4 regions of the Caballeronia sp. LZ032 genome follow, and region 1 is predicted to be linked to each of the others. Evidence: predicted binding sites of a transcription regulator. Region 1 holds the regulator's gene; each other region holds the start of a gene.
What was found. Region 1 encodes LexA, which represses DNA repair genes until DNA is damaged. Its sites were predicted from a motif close to ACTGTATNNNNATACAGT; they were not measured.

Region 1 (4,208 bases):
TGTTTCGGCCGTAGCGCGCGAGGCCTGCCTGGCAAGGATGTTGCACGGCTGGCACGACGCCAGCTAGCATGCACGGCGCACGCATCCGGTTAGCGTTTTCCACCGTTGTGACGCCCCGGGGGACACACGATCATGAAGATGCGACACCACGGGAAATCGCATTGCCATCACACGCCTCGTTCCGGTCCGGAGCGCAGGCGTCAAGGGCAAGTCTGGCCAGGGAGGTCAAGATGGATAGCTATCGAAAAATCCTGCTGTGCTATGACGGCTCCAGAGAGGGCCGCAAGGCGCTGCGTCAGGGCGCGAATCTCGCGCTCGACCTGAAGGCGGAAACGCACATTCTGGCCGTCGTCGACATGCGCTCGAGCATCGCACAGAGCGCCGGGCTGCTCACCGACATGGCCTGTGGCCGCTTCGAGGATGCCGCGCGCGACATCCTTCAGGAAGGCGTCGACTGGTTGCGCGAACGCGGTTTGCCGGCGCAGGGACACTTCGCGTTCGGCCATCCGATCGACGAGATTGCGGCGCTCGCCGAACAGCTGAACGTGGATCTGGTGGTCGTCGGGCACCGCTGCCGCAATGGACTCGCGCGCTGGTGGATGGGCGCGGGCAACACGCCGCTGCTCGATCGCGTGAAGTGCAGCATTCTGGTCGCCGTGTGTCAGGCGGGTGAGTCGACCGAGGCGGAAGAAGAGGCCGCCATGGCGGCCCGGCCTGTGAAGGCGGAAGCGGGCGCCTGAACGACGCTTCAGAAACGCCTCAGCCGTCCAGATTCACCGCGACGAGCTTCCATGACACGAGGCCATCGCGATGAAAGATGGCCGAGTAACGGGCGTCGCCGGCGCCGTGCTGATAGGTCACGGCGAAGGTATTCAAGTCGCGATAGCCCGCGGTGGTGGCAGGCGGTTTCGGCGCGGCTTCGGGTGTCGGGGCGGCGCTGCCCGATGCCGGTGCTGCGGATGAAACCGCCGCCTCGTTCGTTCCGGCCGGCGGCGGGCGTTCGCCGGGGGTGCCGCGCGGCGGGATGCCGTTGAGAATGGCCGCGACGCCGTCAGGCGTGGCATAGGTGTCCACCAGCGGACCGACGACCGCCGCGCCGATCATCGCGCCGATGATGGCGAGCGGATTTCCGCTTTTCTGGATGTCCACACGCCGCGTGAGCAAGGCGGCGACTTGCTCCTTGAGGCTCGCGCGCAGCGCGGGATAATCGACGTATTCATTGACCGTCTGCGCGTCGCGCGCATCGGCTGCGCGCTTGAGGCGATTCAACGCGATGTAGGGCGATGCATAGATATAGCTCAGCAGTCCGATGACGATCAGGACGACGAGCGCGGTCAGGATGGAGCGGGTAGTGCGGGACATGCGGTGAAAGGGCCTCGCGCGGAACGTGAATCCCGATTGACCGCGCAAGGGCCCGATAAATCCCGCGAACCCGAAATCGGCGTCTGCCGGGACCCGCTTACGCGAGGATCCCGCCCGCCAGCCCGGCGCTTTCCTCCGCGATGCAGCGGTCGATCATGCGCGACACTTCATCGATCTTGCCGACCAGGATCACGCGCGATTGTCCGCGATACACGCGCACCGGCGCGCGTTCGGCTGCTTCCGCATGCACGCCGCTGTTCAGCGAAACCCGCGCAAACGCCGGCTGACGCGACGGCAGTGCGGGCATGTCCGTCTCGAAGAGATCCGGCGTGGTTTCGGCGCGCGGCATGCCGCACGAAATCAGCGTGCGCAGATGACGCAGACGGCCGAATTGGCGGAAGGGCAACAAGCGGGCGAAACGTTCCATGGTGACTCTCCAGACGATAGGGCGCACAGCGGCCCACCGCGAACGGTGGCCGTCATGCTGGTTTTTTCGGTTGAACGCCCGGGTGAGCGTCGCTGCGGTTGGTGAGTTGATATTCCGCTATTACCAGGACATTTCTTGTCTCAGTGAGACAGGCGGAACATAAAAACTTTCAATCTTTTCTGAGGCTTGGTCTCACCAAGCTCACCACCGCGTATGCCGGAATATCAGAGCTCGCCGGAGCGAATCAGGCCGACCGCGATGCCTTCGAGCGCAAACTCGCCGCTGCCGGAGCGCACGAAAATGTTCTCGTAGTCCGGATTTTCGGCGATCAGTTCGACGCCATCGCGATGACGCTTCCAGCGCTTCACCGTCACGTCGTCGCCCAGACGCGCGACCACGATTTGCCCGTCCTTCGCTTCGGTGCGCTTCTGCACGGCCAGCAGGTCGCCGTCGAGAATGCCCGCGTCGCGCATGGACAGCCCGCGTACCTTCAGCAGGTAGTCCGGCTTGCTCGAAAACAGTGCAGGGTCGCAGGCGTAGTGCTGCGAGATGTGCTCCTGCGCGAGGATGGGACTACCGGCCGCGACCCGGCCGACCAGCGGCAGCGAAAGCTGCATGATGCTCGCATGCGGCAGCGTGAACTGATGCGGCACGTCTTCCGGCCGCTCGATGCGCGCTGAGTCGCTCAGCAGGCGAATGCCGCGCGACGAGCCCGCCGCGAGTTCGATCACGCCCTTGCGCGCCAGCGCCCGCAAATGCTCCTCGGCCGAATTGGCCGAACTGAAGCCGAGTTCGGCGGCGATCTCCGCGCGCGTGGGCGGGAAGCCCGTACGCTCGATCGCGCGCTGGATCAGCTCGAACACCTGCTGCTGCCGCGCGGTGAGTTTGGATGTCTTGTTCACTGGCTCGGACCCCTGGGGCACTGTATGGATGGACAGGTGACTGTATTTTTATACAGTATTCCGCGCTTTTCAAGCTTTACTTTAAGTTCGGTTGTGCAGGCCCGCAGCGAGCACGTTCGAGCCCCAGCCACCCTTTCTACGTAGAGGAATAAGCTTCTTAGCAGTTTCACGTATAAAAAAGTGACAAACGATTATTTCTAATCATATAGACGCGTCGTTAGACTGATTCCGTCAATTCGATAAGACGGAGAACGGGGAATGCAAAGCTTGAAATGGGGATTGGGTCGGGGCGCGCGACGCCTGCTCGCGGCGGCTGCGCTGACAGCGGCGGGCATCGGCATGGCGGCGTCCGCGAGCGCGGAGACATCGTTCCTGAACGTGTCCTACGATCCGACGCGCGAGCTCTATCAGGACTTCAATCAGGCCTTCGCGAAGAAGTGGAAGGCCGAGACGGGCGAGACCGTCACCTTCAAGCAGTCCCACGGCGGCTCCGGCGGCCAGGCGCGCGCGGTCCTCGACGGCCTGCAGGCCGATGTCGTCACCCTCGCGCTGGCGTACGACATCGACGCCCTCGCGGGCAAGGGCCTCGTCAACGCGGACTGGCAGAAACGTCTGCCGGACAATGCCTCGCCGTACACCTCGACCATCGTGTTCCTGGTGCGCAAGGGCAATCCGAAGCACATCAAGGACTGGGACGACCTGGCGAAGCCGGGCGTGTCCATCGTTACGCCGAATCCCAAGACCTCGGGCGGCGCGCGCTGGAACTACCTGGCCGCGTGGGCGTATGCGCAGCACAAGCCGGGCGGCAACGAGCAGACCGCGAAGGACTTCGTGACGAAGCTCTACAAGAATGCAGGCGTGCTCGATTCCGGCGCGCGCGGCGCAACGACGAGCTTCGTGCAGCGCGGTCAGGGCGACGTGCTGATCGCGTGGGAGAACGAGGCGTTTCTGTCGCTGAAGGAGTTCGGTCCGGAGAAATTCGAGATCGTGGTGCCGTCGGTGAGCATCCTGGCGGAGCCGCCGGTCGCGGTGGTGGACAAGGTCGTCGACAAGCACGGCACCCGCAAGCTCGCCGAGGCGTATCTCAAGTATCTGTATAGCGACGAAGGCCAGCAGATTGCCGCGCGCAATTTCTATCGGCCGCGTTCGAAGACGGTGCCGGCCGAGCTCACGAAGCAGTTTCCGAAGCTGAAGCTTTACACCATCGACGATACGTTCGGCGGCTGGGCCAAGGCGCAGAAGACGCACTTTGCCGACGGCGGCGTGTTCGACTCGATCTATCAGCCGCAGTAAGGACGGGTCCCGGCGACGCGGCGCACTCATGACGCCGCGCGTCGTTCATGCAGTACCCGGCAGCACGCGCCTCCCCCGGCGCAAAAGGAAGACTCAAGGATGACGACCCTCACATTCAGGAAGCCGAGCGCCTTGCCCGGCTTCGGCCTGACCCTCGGCATCACGCTGGCTTATCTGAGCCTCGTGGTGCTGATTCCGCTTGCGGCCACCTTCGCGAAGACCGC
Region 2 (4,208 bases), on a different contig from region 1:
CGTGTTCCGGCCGATGATCGGGCGCGGGCGCGGGCCGCAAAACATTTTCGGCGCCCAGACGTGCCGCTAGAAGCTCTAGCAGCCGGTTATGGTCTTGCGCGGACCCGCCTGGCTCGGGAAACAGCGAGTCGCTGGGCGGCTCGGCCGCTCGCACTTCGGCGGCCGTCAGCCGCACGGCGATGACCGCGGCTTCCAATTCCGTGCGACCGAGTCGCTCCTTCAGGAGACGAACCAGGTGCTCTTCATGCCAGGTCGGCTCAGCGAGTGCGATCTCAATGAGCGTCGGTTCGATGGCCTGGCGTCCGCGTTCATGCTCGAGCGTGATCGTGGCATGCGTGAGCGCCAGCTGCTGGGCCGTGAGCCACCCGCAGAGCTGCACGACGAGTCGCCGCGCGGAAAAGAGGATGGCTTCGGCATGCTCAACGCGATCAGGCAGCTCGACGCGTGCGCTGAAGGTCGGCGGCGGTTCGAGCCATTCGTGCAGTTCAGGCGCCAGGCCATAGGCCCGGTCTAGGGAATCGAGTAGGTCCACGCCACATCTCTTCTTTAAACCTGCACGGGGCAGGCGTTGGATATCACTCAGGACGCGGCAGCCCAGTCCATTGAACCAGTCGGCGAAGGGGCGCAACTCCGGCACCACCATGAAGGGCAAGACGTCCAGGTAGCGTTCGAGCGAACGCATCTTGAGCACCCGCTGGCGGCCGGGCTTGGCGAGGAGCCACGCACCGCGCCCGGTGGGCGCGACGCTTATGCGCGCGGTGACGCCGATGGTCTTGACGACGTCCTTGATGTCCCTGCACACGCGCAGGATGCCGCCGAAGAGGCGCAAGCTCGCGGTGACGTCGACGACGACGGTTTGCTCCTCGCACACGGCCACCTGCGGCGAAAAACGCAGCAGCGCGACCGCCACCTCGCGCTGCATCTCGTGTTCACGCGCGGCGCTCCGGTCGAACATCAGCGCCTCCGGCGCGAGCGTCGTGACCCCGCCGCGTTTCATCCCCACTCGCACGCCCGCGTCCCTTGCCACCGCATCGAGCACGATGACTTTGTCGCGCTCGAGCACCACGCACCCGTGCTCAGACGGAGGCGACCACCTCGGTCTGAACACCTCCAGCGAAAGCCGGGGCAAGTGAATGGCGACGAACACGGCCATAGGGACTCAGCAAGATCGGCGACGGTTGTAGGGTGACGGTCAATGGTTCAGTTCGGTTGGGACCGCGTCGTTTAATCATGTCGACTGCGATCCCGCCCTCTGCCGGTCTCACGCCAAGCCGTAAGGTCGCCGGTGACGCATCCTGGGCGCTGGCAAGCGGACGCACCAGAATCAGCAACGTCTCGGTCGCCTGAGCGGCCAAATGCAAGCGTCGCAAAGCCTCGGAGCGGATGTGCTGTTGCCAGAACAGCAGCGCACCGCAACTTCCGGCCTGCAGCACGCGCTCCGCGCACCACAAGGCGTCCGCCGTTTTCGACGCACGCAGCCACATCAGCTTGTCCAGCGGCACGCCGAGGTACGAGAACGCCAGCGCATTCGGCACATGCGGCGCCTGCAGCAGCAGGACGGGCCGCCGAGCGTGCTGATCCTGCTGAGCGACGCGCGCGAGCGCCGGGCGCAACAAACGCATTTCACCGACGCCGGGCTGCTGCACGAGCAATTCCACGAGCGCCCCAAGCGGCCAGCCACCGCCGGGCAGTTCCGCGGACAACGCCGCGTAGCCGGTGTCTACGGTCTTACCGTAGGCACGCGCCAACTGCGATCCGCGCCACAGACTCGGGTGAATCGACTCGACATGTTTGGGCAGGGCCGCCATTTTGCATAAGTACTGTATGTATGTACAGTACTTTACATCGAAACCCGCAACGCGGTATTGCGCCCTTTTTTGTCGCGGCTGGCATCTCGGGCGACTATCCTGCTTGGTTACTGCGGGGAATACGGAACGGCGCCGGCAGCGCGGTCGGTAACCAATCCTTGGGCGTTGCCCAAGCCGGGCGCCCAAGACGAAGTCAGGTTGATTCCGGCGCCGGCGCCCACAATTATTTTTGAGGCGGGGCATTGAGCGCCCGGCGGTAGATTTCCCCCGTCGGTCCACTCTGAAAGCGAATTGCTGAGGGCTCGAGCGGCGCGCTCTTGCAAACAGTCTGTGGGGTTTTATGAACAAGATCGGTAGTTGCATTTCACATGGATTGGGGACCGGCCATGCCCACGCCGCGGACCATCCCCTACCTCCGAAAGTTAGAGAATGTCGATAGGTTCCAAGCACCAGGTACGAAGTAAAGGACGAAACGAGACGACGTATGGCCGGATCTGATAGCAACGAAGTGTTGGATGTGTCGGACGCGCGGGCGGAGCTGCTGTGCTTCCTGGTCGCGACCGTGGCGGCCTCCCATTCGCTCACATACGAGTGGCGAGTCGATCATCTCGTGGAGAGCTGCCGCATCTGGCTTCGACGCAATCGCCTTTGGATGGATTGGCTCGAGCGCGTGCGCCTCGGCCAGCTGGCGCTCAAGATCGCACAACGCGACCTGAAGGGCGCCGGCATCGCGGTGCGCCAGTCGAATGTCCAGGCGCTCTTCACGGGCGACATGCAACTGAACTATTCGTGCACCGTCATCAAGAAGATGCTGGCGCTGTGCAAAGAGGCGCTCTGACGTCCTGGGCACGACTCCTTGGAGCGCCGCTATCACGACAAGAGGGGAACCCAACACATGTGTTACTCCGCGCAAATCCAGGCTGACTATCGCCGCTACGTGAAGATGTTCGGCGCACAGATGGACATCCGCGAGTTCGCGCGACTGTTCTGGGAGCGCGCCGAGGGCAGCAAGGCAAAAATCCCCAAGGCGATGGAAGACGCCTTCCGCGAGCCTCAAACCGATGACGAGCGTCAGATCAAGACCTTCATTGATCGATACAACGCGGAACAGGCGACCAAGGTCGAGCAGGAGCTTTTCAAGCAGCGAACGCGGCTGGCCGATGCTGAACGCACGCTGCAGACAAAAACGACCAAAGCGGCGACCGAAAGCAAGCGCATCGCAACCGACAAGATCGATGCGGCGTTACGGCGCTTGGCCGACTTCGGTCGAACTGAACAAGAGCCCCGTGACTCACGCATCTTTCCCGGCTACTATGCGCCCGTGCTCGTGGTCGAAGACGGACAGTATGTCGTCAAGCCAATGCGCTACCAGTGTCGCATCGCGGGTAAGCCTGCGAACTATGATGTTAAGTACCCCGGAACATATAATGCGCGGCGCGATAGTCTGGAAAAGTTCTGGAAGCCGTGTTTCGGCTACACGCATGGTCTACTGTTGGTTGACGTCTTCTATGAGAACGTCGCGAGAGCGAAGTGCGAGAACACGCTATTTGAGACGCATGACGGACCGCAGGCGCCCGGCGAAAACGTCGTCCTGGAGTTTCGCCCCAACAACGGTCAGCTGCTGATGGTAGCGTGCCTCTGGTCGAAGTGGACGGCTCCCGGGCAGCCGAATCTCCTCTCGTTTGCCGCCATCACCGATGAACCACCTGCCGAGGTGGAAGCAGCAGGCCACGACCGCTGCATCGTCCCAATCAAGCGAGAAAACGTCGATGCCTGGTTGAGTCCGCAGGCGTCCGACCTCGCCGCACTCGACGCGATCCTCGAGGATCGAGAACGGCCTTACTACGAGCATCGGCTTGCCGCGTAGATTGTGAACAGCAGGAGCCGCTTGCCGGCGGCCGCCCGGAACGCGCCTTGCTTCGCTGTCATTGTTCTTTACTGAGGAGGTGCAACGATGGCAGGCGACAACTCGTATAAGCCCGGTGAGATCGTCAAGGTGTCCGGCATCTATTCCGTCGTTCATGACGATGGCAAGGATACGTTCGAAGTCACGTGTGTCGAGGGCGAACATTTTCCGCCGACGCGCAGCGGCAAGGGCGCCCACTTCGAACTCAAATACGCGGCGACGCACTCACACAAACACGGTGAACTGAAGGGCACCGAGGCGCGTGGGTGACATGGCTAAGGTCTAATTACCTGATCCACCGGCATGAAGTGCTAACTGTCTAGCGCTTCATGCCGATTGCTTCATGCCGACCGCGCGGCGCATCGCGGCGGTGATGCCTTGCCGCGTGCGCCAGTAGCCTTCCCACGGATCCGCTGCGAGTGTGCGTTGTCGGTGGATGGCTTGCGCCATCGTCCACTGATCACCGCTTTTTACGTCCTTCAACTCATCCCACG
Region 3 (4,208 bases), 810 kb from region 1:
CCAGGTCGGACGGAATGCAGCCGTCCACGCCATTGAGCACGAACACGTTGCGCCATTCCTGGCCCTTGGCCGAATGGATGGTCGAGAGGATCAGATAGTCCTCGTCCAGCAGCGGCACGCCGGATTCGTCGCTGGTCGCGTCGGGCGGATCGAGCGTGAGTTCGGTGAGGAAACGTTCGCGCGTCGGATACGTCGACGCAATGCTCTCCATCTGCAGCACGTCGCCGATACGGATCGCCGCGTCCTCGTGATTGCGTTCGAGATGCGGCTCATACCAGCGGCGGATCATTTCGAACTCGGCCGGCCAGCCCGATTCGCGGCCGCACAGCTTCGCCATCAGCCCGACGAACCGCGGCCAGTCCTCGCTGGCGCGCGCCGGCGCCTGAAAACCGGCAATGGCCTGCGACGCCACCGCCTGCGGCGCGCTCACACTGTCGAGCAGCCGCCCGGCCAGCGCCGGCCCGATGCCCGGCAGCAACTGCGCAACGCGAAAGCCCGCGACGCGGTCACGCGGATTCTCGGCCCAGCGCAGCACGGCGAGCACGTCCTTGACGTGGATCGAATCGAGGAACTTGAGGCCGCCGAACTTCACGAACGGAATGTTGCGCCGCGTGAGCTCGATTTCGAGCGTGGCGCTGTGATGCGCCGCGCGAAACAGCACCGCCTGCGACTTGAGCTTCATGCCGCCTTCGCGCGCCTCCAGCACTTTCTCGACGACATAGCGCGCCTGATCGGCTTCATCGGCGACGCTGACGACGCGCGGCTTCTGCGCCGACGCCTTGTCGGTCCACAGGTTCTTCGTGTAGCGCTCGGACGCAAGCCCGATCACTGCGTTCGACGCCTCGAGGATCGGCTGTGTCGAGCGGTAGTTGCGATCCAGCGTGACGCTGGCGGCGGGCGGGTTGAAGTGGCCGGGGAAGTCGAGGATGTTGCGCACCGTCGCGCCGCGAAACGAATAGATGGACTGCGCATCGTCGCCGACGACGGTCAGGCCGCGTCCGTCCGGTTTCATCGCGAGCAGGATGGACGCCTGCAGGCGGTTGGTGTCCTGGTATTCGTCGACGAGCACGTGATCGAAACGGCTCGACAAGTCCGCCGCAACCGACGGCTCCGCCGCGAGATGCGACCAGTAGAGCAAGAGGTCGTCGTAGTCGAGCACGCTTTGCGACTGCTTGGCGTTGACATACGCGGCGAACAGGCGCTTCAGGTCGGCTTCCCACTCGCGGCACCAGGGGAACGACTGGTCGAGCACCGTGGCCAGCGACGCGCCGGTGTTCACGACGCGCGAGTAGATCGAAAAGCAGGTGGACTTGGCCGGAAAGCGCTTCTCCTTCGATGACAGGCCGAGCTCGTGGCGCACGAGATTCATCAGGTCGGCGGAGTCTTCGCGGTCGTTGATGGTGAACGACGGCGCGAGGCCGACGAGATCGGCGTAATCGCGCAGCAGCCGCGCGCCGACGCTGTGGAAGGTGCCCGACCAGGTCAGTCCCTGCGCGATGGCGCTGCGCGTGCCGAGCGCCTGGGTGGCGATGCGCGTCACGCGCCGGGTCATTTCGAGGGCGGCGCGGCGCGAGAAAGTAAGGAGCAGGATGCGATGCGGATCGGCGCCTTTCACGAGCAGGTGCGCGACGCGATGCGCGAGCGTATTGGTCTTGCCGGATCCCGCGCCCGCGATGACCAGCAGCGGCCCGCCACGGCGATCGGGTTCATCGACACCGAATTCGACGGCCTGGCGTTGTGCCTCGTTGAGCTTCGCGAGATAGTCCGCGACTTGTCTGGCGGTGGCATCGGCAGCGGTGTCGGCGGTATCGGGGAGCGTGAGCACGGGAGATGGGACTGGCGGGAAAAGAGTGACGCACACTGTATATCCATACAACCTTCGCGCGCAAGTCTTTGCCACGGCTCAGCTTTTGGCCCCCAAAAGACAAACGAGCCCGGTCCAACAGGAACCGGGCTCATCACGCCGATCAACGCGTTCAGACGATCAGTCAGCCTTCTTCGCGTTCTTCAGCTTGGCGTCCGCAGCGGCTTCGTTGGCTTCGGACTGGGCTTCGGTCTTCTTCTTGTCGGCCTTGGCCTGCGCGACAGCGGCGTCCTTGTCGGCCGACGCCTGCTTCTTCTCCGCCTTCTGATCGGCCTTCGTCATCGGCGCGTCGCTGGTGGTCTGCGCGAACGAAGCTGCGCTCGCGCTGGCCAGCGTCGCCGCGACAAGCGCGGCCATGAATGCCTTCGATCCTTGCTTCATAAGTCCTCCCTTGAACGTTTCCGCCTGGACAGCGACCCGCTTAGTGATCCGCTTAGTGCTGCAGTCCCGTGTCCTTCGGCGTGCTCGGCTCAGTGGCGTTCAGTTCGGCCTTGGCGGCGTCCTTGTCGGCCTTGCGATTGATCTTCGCGTTCTTGACCTCTTCCTTGTAGTCGGCCTTGGCCTGCTGGCGCTGCGCCTTCAGTTCGGCCTTCGACGCCTTCTTCGACGCGCGGTATTCCGCGTTGGCCTGTGCGTTGGCGTTGCGGCGCTGCACGAGCGGGTCCGTCGGGGCGGGTGCGACGAGGTTCTGCGGCGCCGGCGTTGCCGGTTGCTGGGCCTGCGCGGGCATCGCGTTGCCCGGCATCTGATTCGACATCTGGCCCGGCGCCGGCTGCATGGTCTGCGCCTGCGCGGGCGGGGGCGTCATGGGGGCCGGCTGCGTGCTTTGCGCGAAGGCGCTCGAAGCAGCGAGCGTGGCAATGGCGGTACCGATCAACAGATTGCGAGCTTGAGTCATGAGCGTGTCCTCTCTCTGGTTTGTGTGCCGCCGGAATGCGGTCCGCGCGGCGTTTGTCGATTCGGAAAGATGACCGAAGCTGTTTCAGTCAAACCGTCGGACCCGACGGTGTGCGGGCGAGTTCTCCAAAAGCTGTCATTGTTACCGACGGTTTCATCTGGCTACATTTGCCAACCAAACTGCTTTCGAACCGTTTACCGGGGTCCCGTTTGCAAAGAGCACGGCGCATGCCCGGCGCGCGGGGCCGGTGGTTTATGATGGACGCCTACTTCCTGCAATCCTGCTTCGCCCGTCCATGCCGTCACTCCAATTCACCCTCACGGGCGACTTCGTCGAACTTCACAACCTGCTCAAGCTGATGGGTCTCGCGGACAGCGGCGGCTCCGCGAAAGCGCGCGTCGCCATGGGCGAAGTCACCGTCGACGGCCACGTGGAACTGCGTAAGACCTGCAAGATCCGCGCGGGCCAGGTCGTGAAACTCGACGGCCGGACCATCCGCGTGCGCGCCCCCGCGTGACGCATCGCGAAGCTTGAGCGCACGCGTCACGCGCTTGCCAAAAGCCCGGCATAAGCCGGCGCGTCATCGACAGGCCGCACGCGACGCAATAAGCTTGTCATCTTTCGTTTCGCGGCCTGGCCCCGGGAAAGGCGCGGAATAATCCTGACGTCGGCACGGTCAGGAAGCTTGCGTCCCCACGCCGCGCCGCCACGCCGCCACGCCGCCGTGTCCTCTCCGTTTGATTCGCTCTCAACCATGCAAGCCCAGACCACGCGCGCGCAGCGCGCGCATCAAGGACCGCCGAGCCTCACCCGTCACGCCGCCGACACCGCGCGCCTCGCGGCGCCGCTCGCCATCGCGCAGCTCTCGCAGATGGCAATGGGCGTCACCGACACCATCCTGCTCGGCTCGCTCGGTCCCGATGCGCTCGCCGCCGGCGGCCTCGGCGCGAATCTCTTCTTCGTCGTCGTGACGCTGCTGCAAGGCGTGCTGACGTCGGTGTCGGTATCGGTCGCGCACGCACGCGGCGCCAACGCCGACGAGCGCGTGCCGAGCATCTACTGGACCGGCTTCGTGCTCTCGCTGCTGCTCGCGGTGCCCGCCTTCGTGCTGCTGTCCTATGCCGAAGCCATCCTGCTCGCGTTCCACGAACCGGCGCTGCTGGCGAAGAACGTCGGCGAATACTGCGCGGTGTTGCGCTGGGGCACGCCCGGCAGTTTGATCGGCGTCGGCATGATGCGCGCGTTCCTGCCGGCCATCGGTGCGGCGCGCAGGCTGCTGTGGGTGTCGATCGGCGGCGTGTTCGTCAACGGCTTCCTCAACTACGGCCTGATTCACGGCGCCTATGGCCTGCCGCGCGAAGGCTTTCTTGGCTCCGCGGCGGCGACCACCATCACCGTCTGGCTGATCGCGCTCGCACTCGTCGCGTTCCTGCATCTGCGGCCGCG
Region 4 (4,208 bases), on a different contig from region 1:
AATGGGCCATCGACCGGCGCTTCGCATGAACCCGAGCGAGATCATCGCGTTCGCCGACGGTGCCGATCAGTTGCTCAACGGAAGGCGTGCTTTCCGGCCGACCGCCCTGTCGCTCTTCGAGAACTGGAGAGAAGCGCAGGCCTTCGCGCGCAGTGCGGTCGGGCGCGACTTGCTGCCGGTTGTCGAGATCGTCGACGATCGGGGCACCGACTACTTGCGCGCGCTCGCTCAGCGTCAGACGCCCGAGGGGCAAGCCGACTATGTCATCTCGACCATTCATCGCGCGAAGGGGCTTGAATGGAAGCGCGTGCGGATCGTCAATGACTTCCGCTTCAAGATGGTCGACGGTCGGCTGACGCTGGATGAGGACGAGATGCGGCTGCTGTATGTGGCGCTCACGCGTGCTCAGCACGTGATCGACATCTCAGATGTGCGCGATGAGTTGCTGCGGCTCTTTAACGTGCCCAAGGCGGCACGCGGATAAGCGATCAGGCCGCCTGTGCTTGCAACGCGGCGTCGCGCTCGAGCGCTGCTTTCGCGGCCGCCTTCGTCTTGCCGGCTCGCGACGGCGGCTGACAAATACCGCAGACCATCGAGTGCGACGGCTCATGAGCGTGCGCGACAAACTTGCCGCGGCAACGCGTGCAGCCCACCAGACGAAGGATCCCTGCGTCCTTGAAACGGATAAAGGTCCAGGCGCGCGTCAGGTCCATCTGCAACGCCTCGCCGTTCATCTCGAAGTGCTCCGCATACAGCGAATAGGCGCGCGTCAGCAGGTCGACGCGGTCCAGCCCTTCGCTGTTCGCTTCCAAGAACGCGTAGACGTTAGCAAACATCGAGGTATGGATGTTCGGTGCCCACGTCAGGTACCAGTCCTCGGAAAAAGGCAGCATGCCCTTGGGCGGCGAGACGCCCTTCACTTCGCGGTATAGACGGATCAGTCGCTCGCGCGAGAGCGTCGGGATTTCAGACTCCAGGACCTGCATGCGTGCGCCAAGCTTGATCAGCGTGATCGCGCGCATGACTTGAGCAGCTTCGTCAGCGAGGCTTTTCGAGGCGGGCGTCGCGGTCATGGTCAGGCTGCCAGCAGAGCGTCGTCGGTTACTGCCGAGACCGGTGCTTCGCTGCTGCGGCCAGCGAGGCCGGCGAGCATCGCATCCGTGCTCATGCGGAAGAAGCACAGCACTTGCGACGATGATGCGAGCTTCTGCGCTTGCTCCGGCGAAAGCTTGAGAAGCAGGTCTGCCATTTCCACCGTGAGACCCAGATGCGACTGTGCCGCTTCCCGGTCCGATGCCAGAACGCGTCGCGCGAGCATCAGGTACGACAGGTTCAATTCGCGAATGGCACTGAGATCGGAGGTGGCGTTCATAGCAGCAGACCGGTAAGTATTGTTGACTCGCTTATCGCGCCGTCCGTCCGTAGGCGCAAAAGAATTGTCTGATCTACAAGCGACCTTTGCAACAATTTGTTACCTCGGGTTAACGTTTGCTATGGAGTAAATAGCTCGCTGTAAGCCTTACCGGTGAAATATTCCTCCCCGCCGAGTGGCGCGTGTTTCGAATATTGTTCCGCAAATTGCGTCGCGGCGAGTAATTAATTGCGGCCGCCGCTGGCTACATCCGCGTTCGGCCGCTTGCCGATTCGGTAATCTTTTCCTTTCTTTCGATTTTACCGACGTTTATTTACGACAAACTTACCCGCACGACTTCCCGCTCGTCCCCGCGCTAACGCGCAACTATCATCCAGCGATCGTGTAGACTACTGTACAAACATACAGTACTGGGTTCGACATGGGAGCGTTAGCCCTCGAAGACATTCATCCATCACTCTGGCGCGGCGCGCAGCTCTCATCCGCTCGCCTGAACGTCGTGCCATGTGGTTCCGAGAACCTCGCAGCCGAACTGCCAGGCGGCGGTTGGCCCAAGGGTGCCCTGACCGACCTGCTGGTGCAGCAACCCGGCGTCGGCGAGATGCGATTGCTGCTGCCCGCGTTGAAAACAGTCGCCCAGCGGCGCATTGCTCTGCTGCAACCGCCTCACCGGTTCCAGCCTGAAGCGGCGGCGTACTGGGGTCTGCCCGAAACGTCTGTCAACGTCGTGCGAGCCACGAAGACGGCCGATGCGCTGTGGGCCGGTGAGCAAATCCTTCGCGCCGGGACGTTTGGCGCTCTGCTCTTCTGGCAAACGCATGTGCGACCGGAGGCGCTCCGGCGCTTGCACCTCGCCGCACAAACGAGCGAGTCGCTGTTTTTCATGATCCGGCCGCTCGCTGCCGCAAGCGATACCTCGCCCGCCCCGCTTCGGATCGCCGTGCGTCCGGCGCGCGACAGCGTCTCATTGCAGTTCGTGAAGCGGCGCGGTCCCGCGCGCGATGAGCCGCTTGTCGTTGAACTGTCCCATTCGCCCATCCTATTGAATCGCCATGCAAGTGTGGATCGGCGTGTATCTGCCGCACCTCAGCCGAGAAGTCTTCCAGCCGAACTGGTCGTCCACGAGTGAGACCGGCTCCGGGTTGGTCGTGCTCGACCACGAACGTGTCACTGCACTGGATCAGGCGGCGCATGAGGCGGGGGTTCGCATGGGCATGCGCAAAGGCGGCGTACTCACGCTCGCGCCCGACGCGCGCATTCACGACAAGGACGAACTCAAAGAGCAGCAGGCTGTCGCGGATGTGGCCACGGCCCTCATGCAGTTCAGCCCGCAGGTCGCGATCGCCGAAGAGCAGACGGTGCTGGTCGATGTATCCGCGAGCCTCCGGCTATTCCATGGCGTGCGTGCGCTGCGACGTGCAGTTCGCGCCTCGCTCGCCGCCTTCGGCTTCACAGTCCGGATGAGTGTCGCGCCCACCGGCCAAAGCGCGTGGCTGCTTGCGCGCTATCGAGGCGGTCACCGTCTTTCGATTTGCTCCCTGATGCGGCAGTTGCCGCGATTGCCTGCGCTGCTGGTGCTGGAAGCCCGGCGCTACGCTGACTGGTTCGACGGCCTTGGATGCACGAGTGTCGCCGACTTGCGGCGCCTGCCGCGCGCCGGACTCAAGAAGCGCTGCGGTACCGCACTGCTGGACTCGCTTGATCGCGCAGTCGGCGAAGCGCCGGAACTCTACGAATGGGTTCATACGCCGCCGACGTTCAATGCACGGATCGAACTGCCCGACCGCGTTGAGCATGCGGAAGCCGTGCTCTTCGTGGCGCGCCGTCTCATCGTCCAGTTGACCGGTTGGCTCGCGAGCAAGCAACTCGCGCTCACCCGCTTCTCGATCGAACTCGAACATGAACGCGGGCGTGCGGCGTTGCCGCCAACGACGATTGAGGTCGCGCTCGCGGAACCGACATGGCACGAGGAACACCTCACGCGCTTGCTGAAGGAACGGCTTGGGCGCGTCGAACTGGCGGCCGCAGTGATCGCCGTACGCCTCGAAGTGAACGACGTTGAAGCGGCCGAGCCGCCATCCGATTCGCTATTCCCCGAGCCGGGCGGCAGCGCTGCTGACCATAACCGGCTGATGGAGTTGCTGGTCGCCCGCCTTGGTCATGAGAACGTGCTGCGCGCCGCGCCCGTAGCCGATCATCGCCCCGAGATCGTATCGAACTGGGTCCCGGTCACAAGCGACGTCAAAGGCTGTGCCCTGCCCGGCGATCAGCCGCGCCCCTCGTGGCTGCTCGAGACGCCCGTCCAATTGATGACGCGCCAGCACCGTCCGTTCTACGGCAGCCCGTTGCGCACCGTATCGCCGGGCGAGCGCGTCGAAGCGGGATGGTGGGGCGGCGAGCTCGTCACGCGCGACTACTTTGTCGCGGAAGCCGACGACCACACCTGCTACTGGATCTACCGCGAACGCGTCGGCAGTCGCGCCGAAGAAGATCCTCGGTGGTTCCTGCACGGTCTGTTCGGGTGAGGCGATGGACGTCTACGCCTCCATGCTGCCCGGCTATGCCGAGTTGCAGTGCTTCTCCAACTTCACGTTCCTGCGTGGGGCCTCGCATTCGGAAGAACTGATTCTGCGCGCCGAGCAGCTCGGCTATCTCGCGATCGCCATCACCGACGAGTGCTCGCTGGCCGGTATCGTCCGCGCCCATGTCGCCGCGAAGGAAGCGAATATCCGGCTCATCGTCGGCGCGCATTTCCAGTTGACCAACCCGGACGGGATGCCCGCCCTCGCCTTCACGGCGCTGGCCATGAACCGCAACGGCTATGGAAACCTGTCGG

Region 2: the regulator LexA is predicted to act here: its motif matches at 1,820-1,837, upstream of imuA (translesion DNA synthesis-associated protein ImuA).
Region 3: the regulator LexA is predicted to act here: its motif matches at 1,860-1,877, upstream of QCE69_RS10010 (ATP-dependent helicase).
Region 4: the regulator LexA is predicted to act here: its motif matches at 1,764-1,781, upstream of imuA (translesion DNA synthesis-associated protein ImuA).

Annotation. Positions count from the first base shown of each region.
Region 1 covers NZ_JARUXP010000001.1:1,334,366-1,338,573, forward strand. The annotation lists gene QCE69_RS06265 (universal stress protein) at 231-740, shown strand; gene QCE69_RS06270 (DUF2939 domain-containing protein) at 760-1,362, opposite strand; gene QCE69_RS06275 (hypothetical protein) at 1,460-1,789, opposite strand; gene lexA (transcriptional repressor LexA) at 2,014-2,691, opposite strand; gene QCE69_RS06285 (sulfate ABC transporter substrate-binding protein) at 2,950-3,984, shown strand; gene cysT (sulfate ABC transporter permease subunit CysT) at 4,084-4,208, shown strand, end outside.
Region 2 covers NZ_JARUXP010000008.1:96,531-100,738, forward strand. The annotation lists gene QCE69_RS37610 (DNA polymerase Y family protein) at 1-1,153, opposite strand, end outside; gene imuA (translesion DNA synthesis-associated protein ImuA) at 1,077-1,808, opposite strand; gene QCE69_RS37620 (hypothetical protein) at 2,293-2,646, shown strand; gene QCE69_RS37625 (SOS response-associated peptidase family protein) at 2,704-3,675, shown strand; gene QCE69_RS37630 (hypothetical protein) at 3,763-3,984, shown strand; gene ligD (DNA ligase D) at 4,042-4,208, opposite strand, start outside.
Region 3 covers NZ_JARUXP010000001.1:2,143,975-2,148,182, forward strand. The annotation lists gene QCE69_RS10010 (ATP-dependent helicase) at 1-1,825, opposite strand, end outside; gene QCE69_RS10015 (hypothetical protein) at 1,985-2,245, opposite strand; gene QCE69_RS10020 (hypothetical protein) at 2,298-2,762, opposite strand; gene QCE69_RS10025 (RNA-binding S4 domain-containing protein) at 3,058-3,279, shown strand; gene QCE69_RS10030 (MATE family efflux transporter) at 3,517-4,208, shown strand, end outside.
Region 4 covers NZ_JARUXP010000002.1:818,322-822,529, reverse strand. The annotation lists gene QCE69_RS19275 (3'-5' exonuclease) at 1-484, shown strand, start outside; gene flhC (flagellar transcriptional regulator FlhC) at 489-1,073, opposite strand; gene QCE69_RS19265 (flagellar transcriptional regulator FlhD) at 1,076-1,372, opposite strand; gene imuA (translesion DNA synthesis-associated protein ImuA) at 1,794-2,501, shown strand; gene QCE69_RS19255 (DNA polymerase Y family protein) at 2,425-3,897, shown strand; gene QCE69_RS19250 (error-prone DNA polymerase) at 3,902-4,208, shown strand, end outside.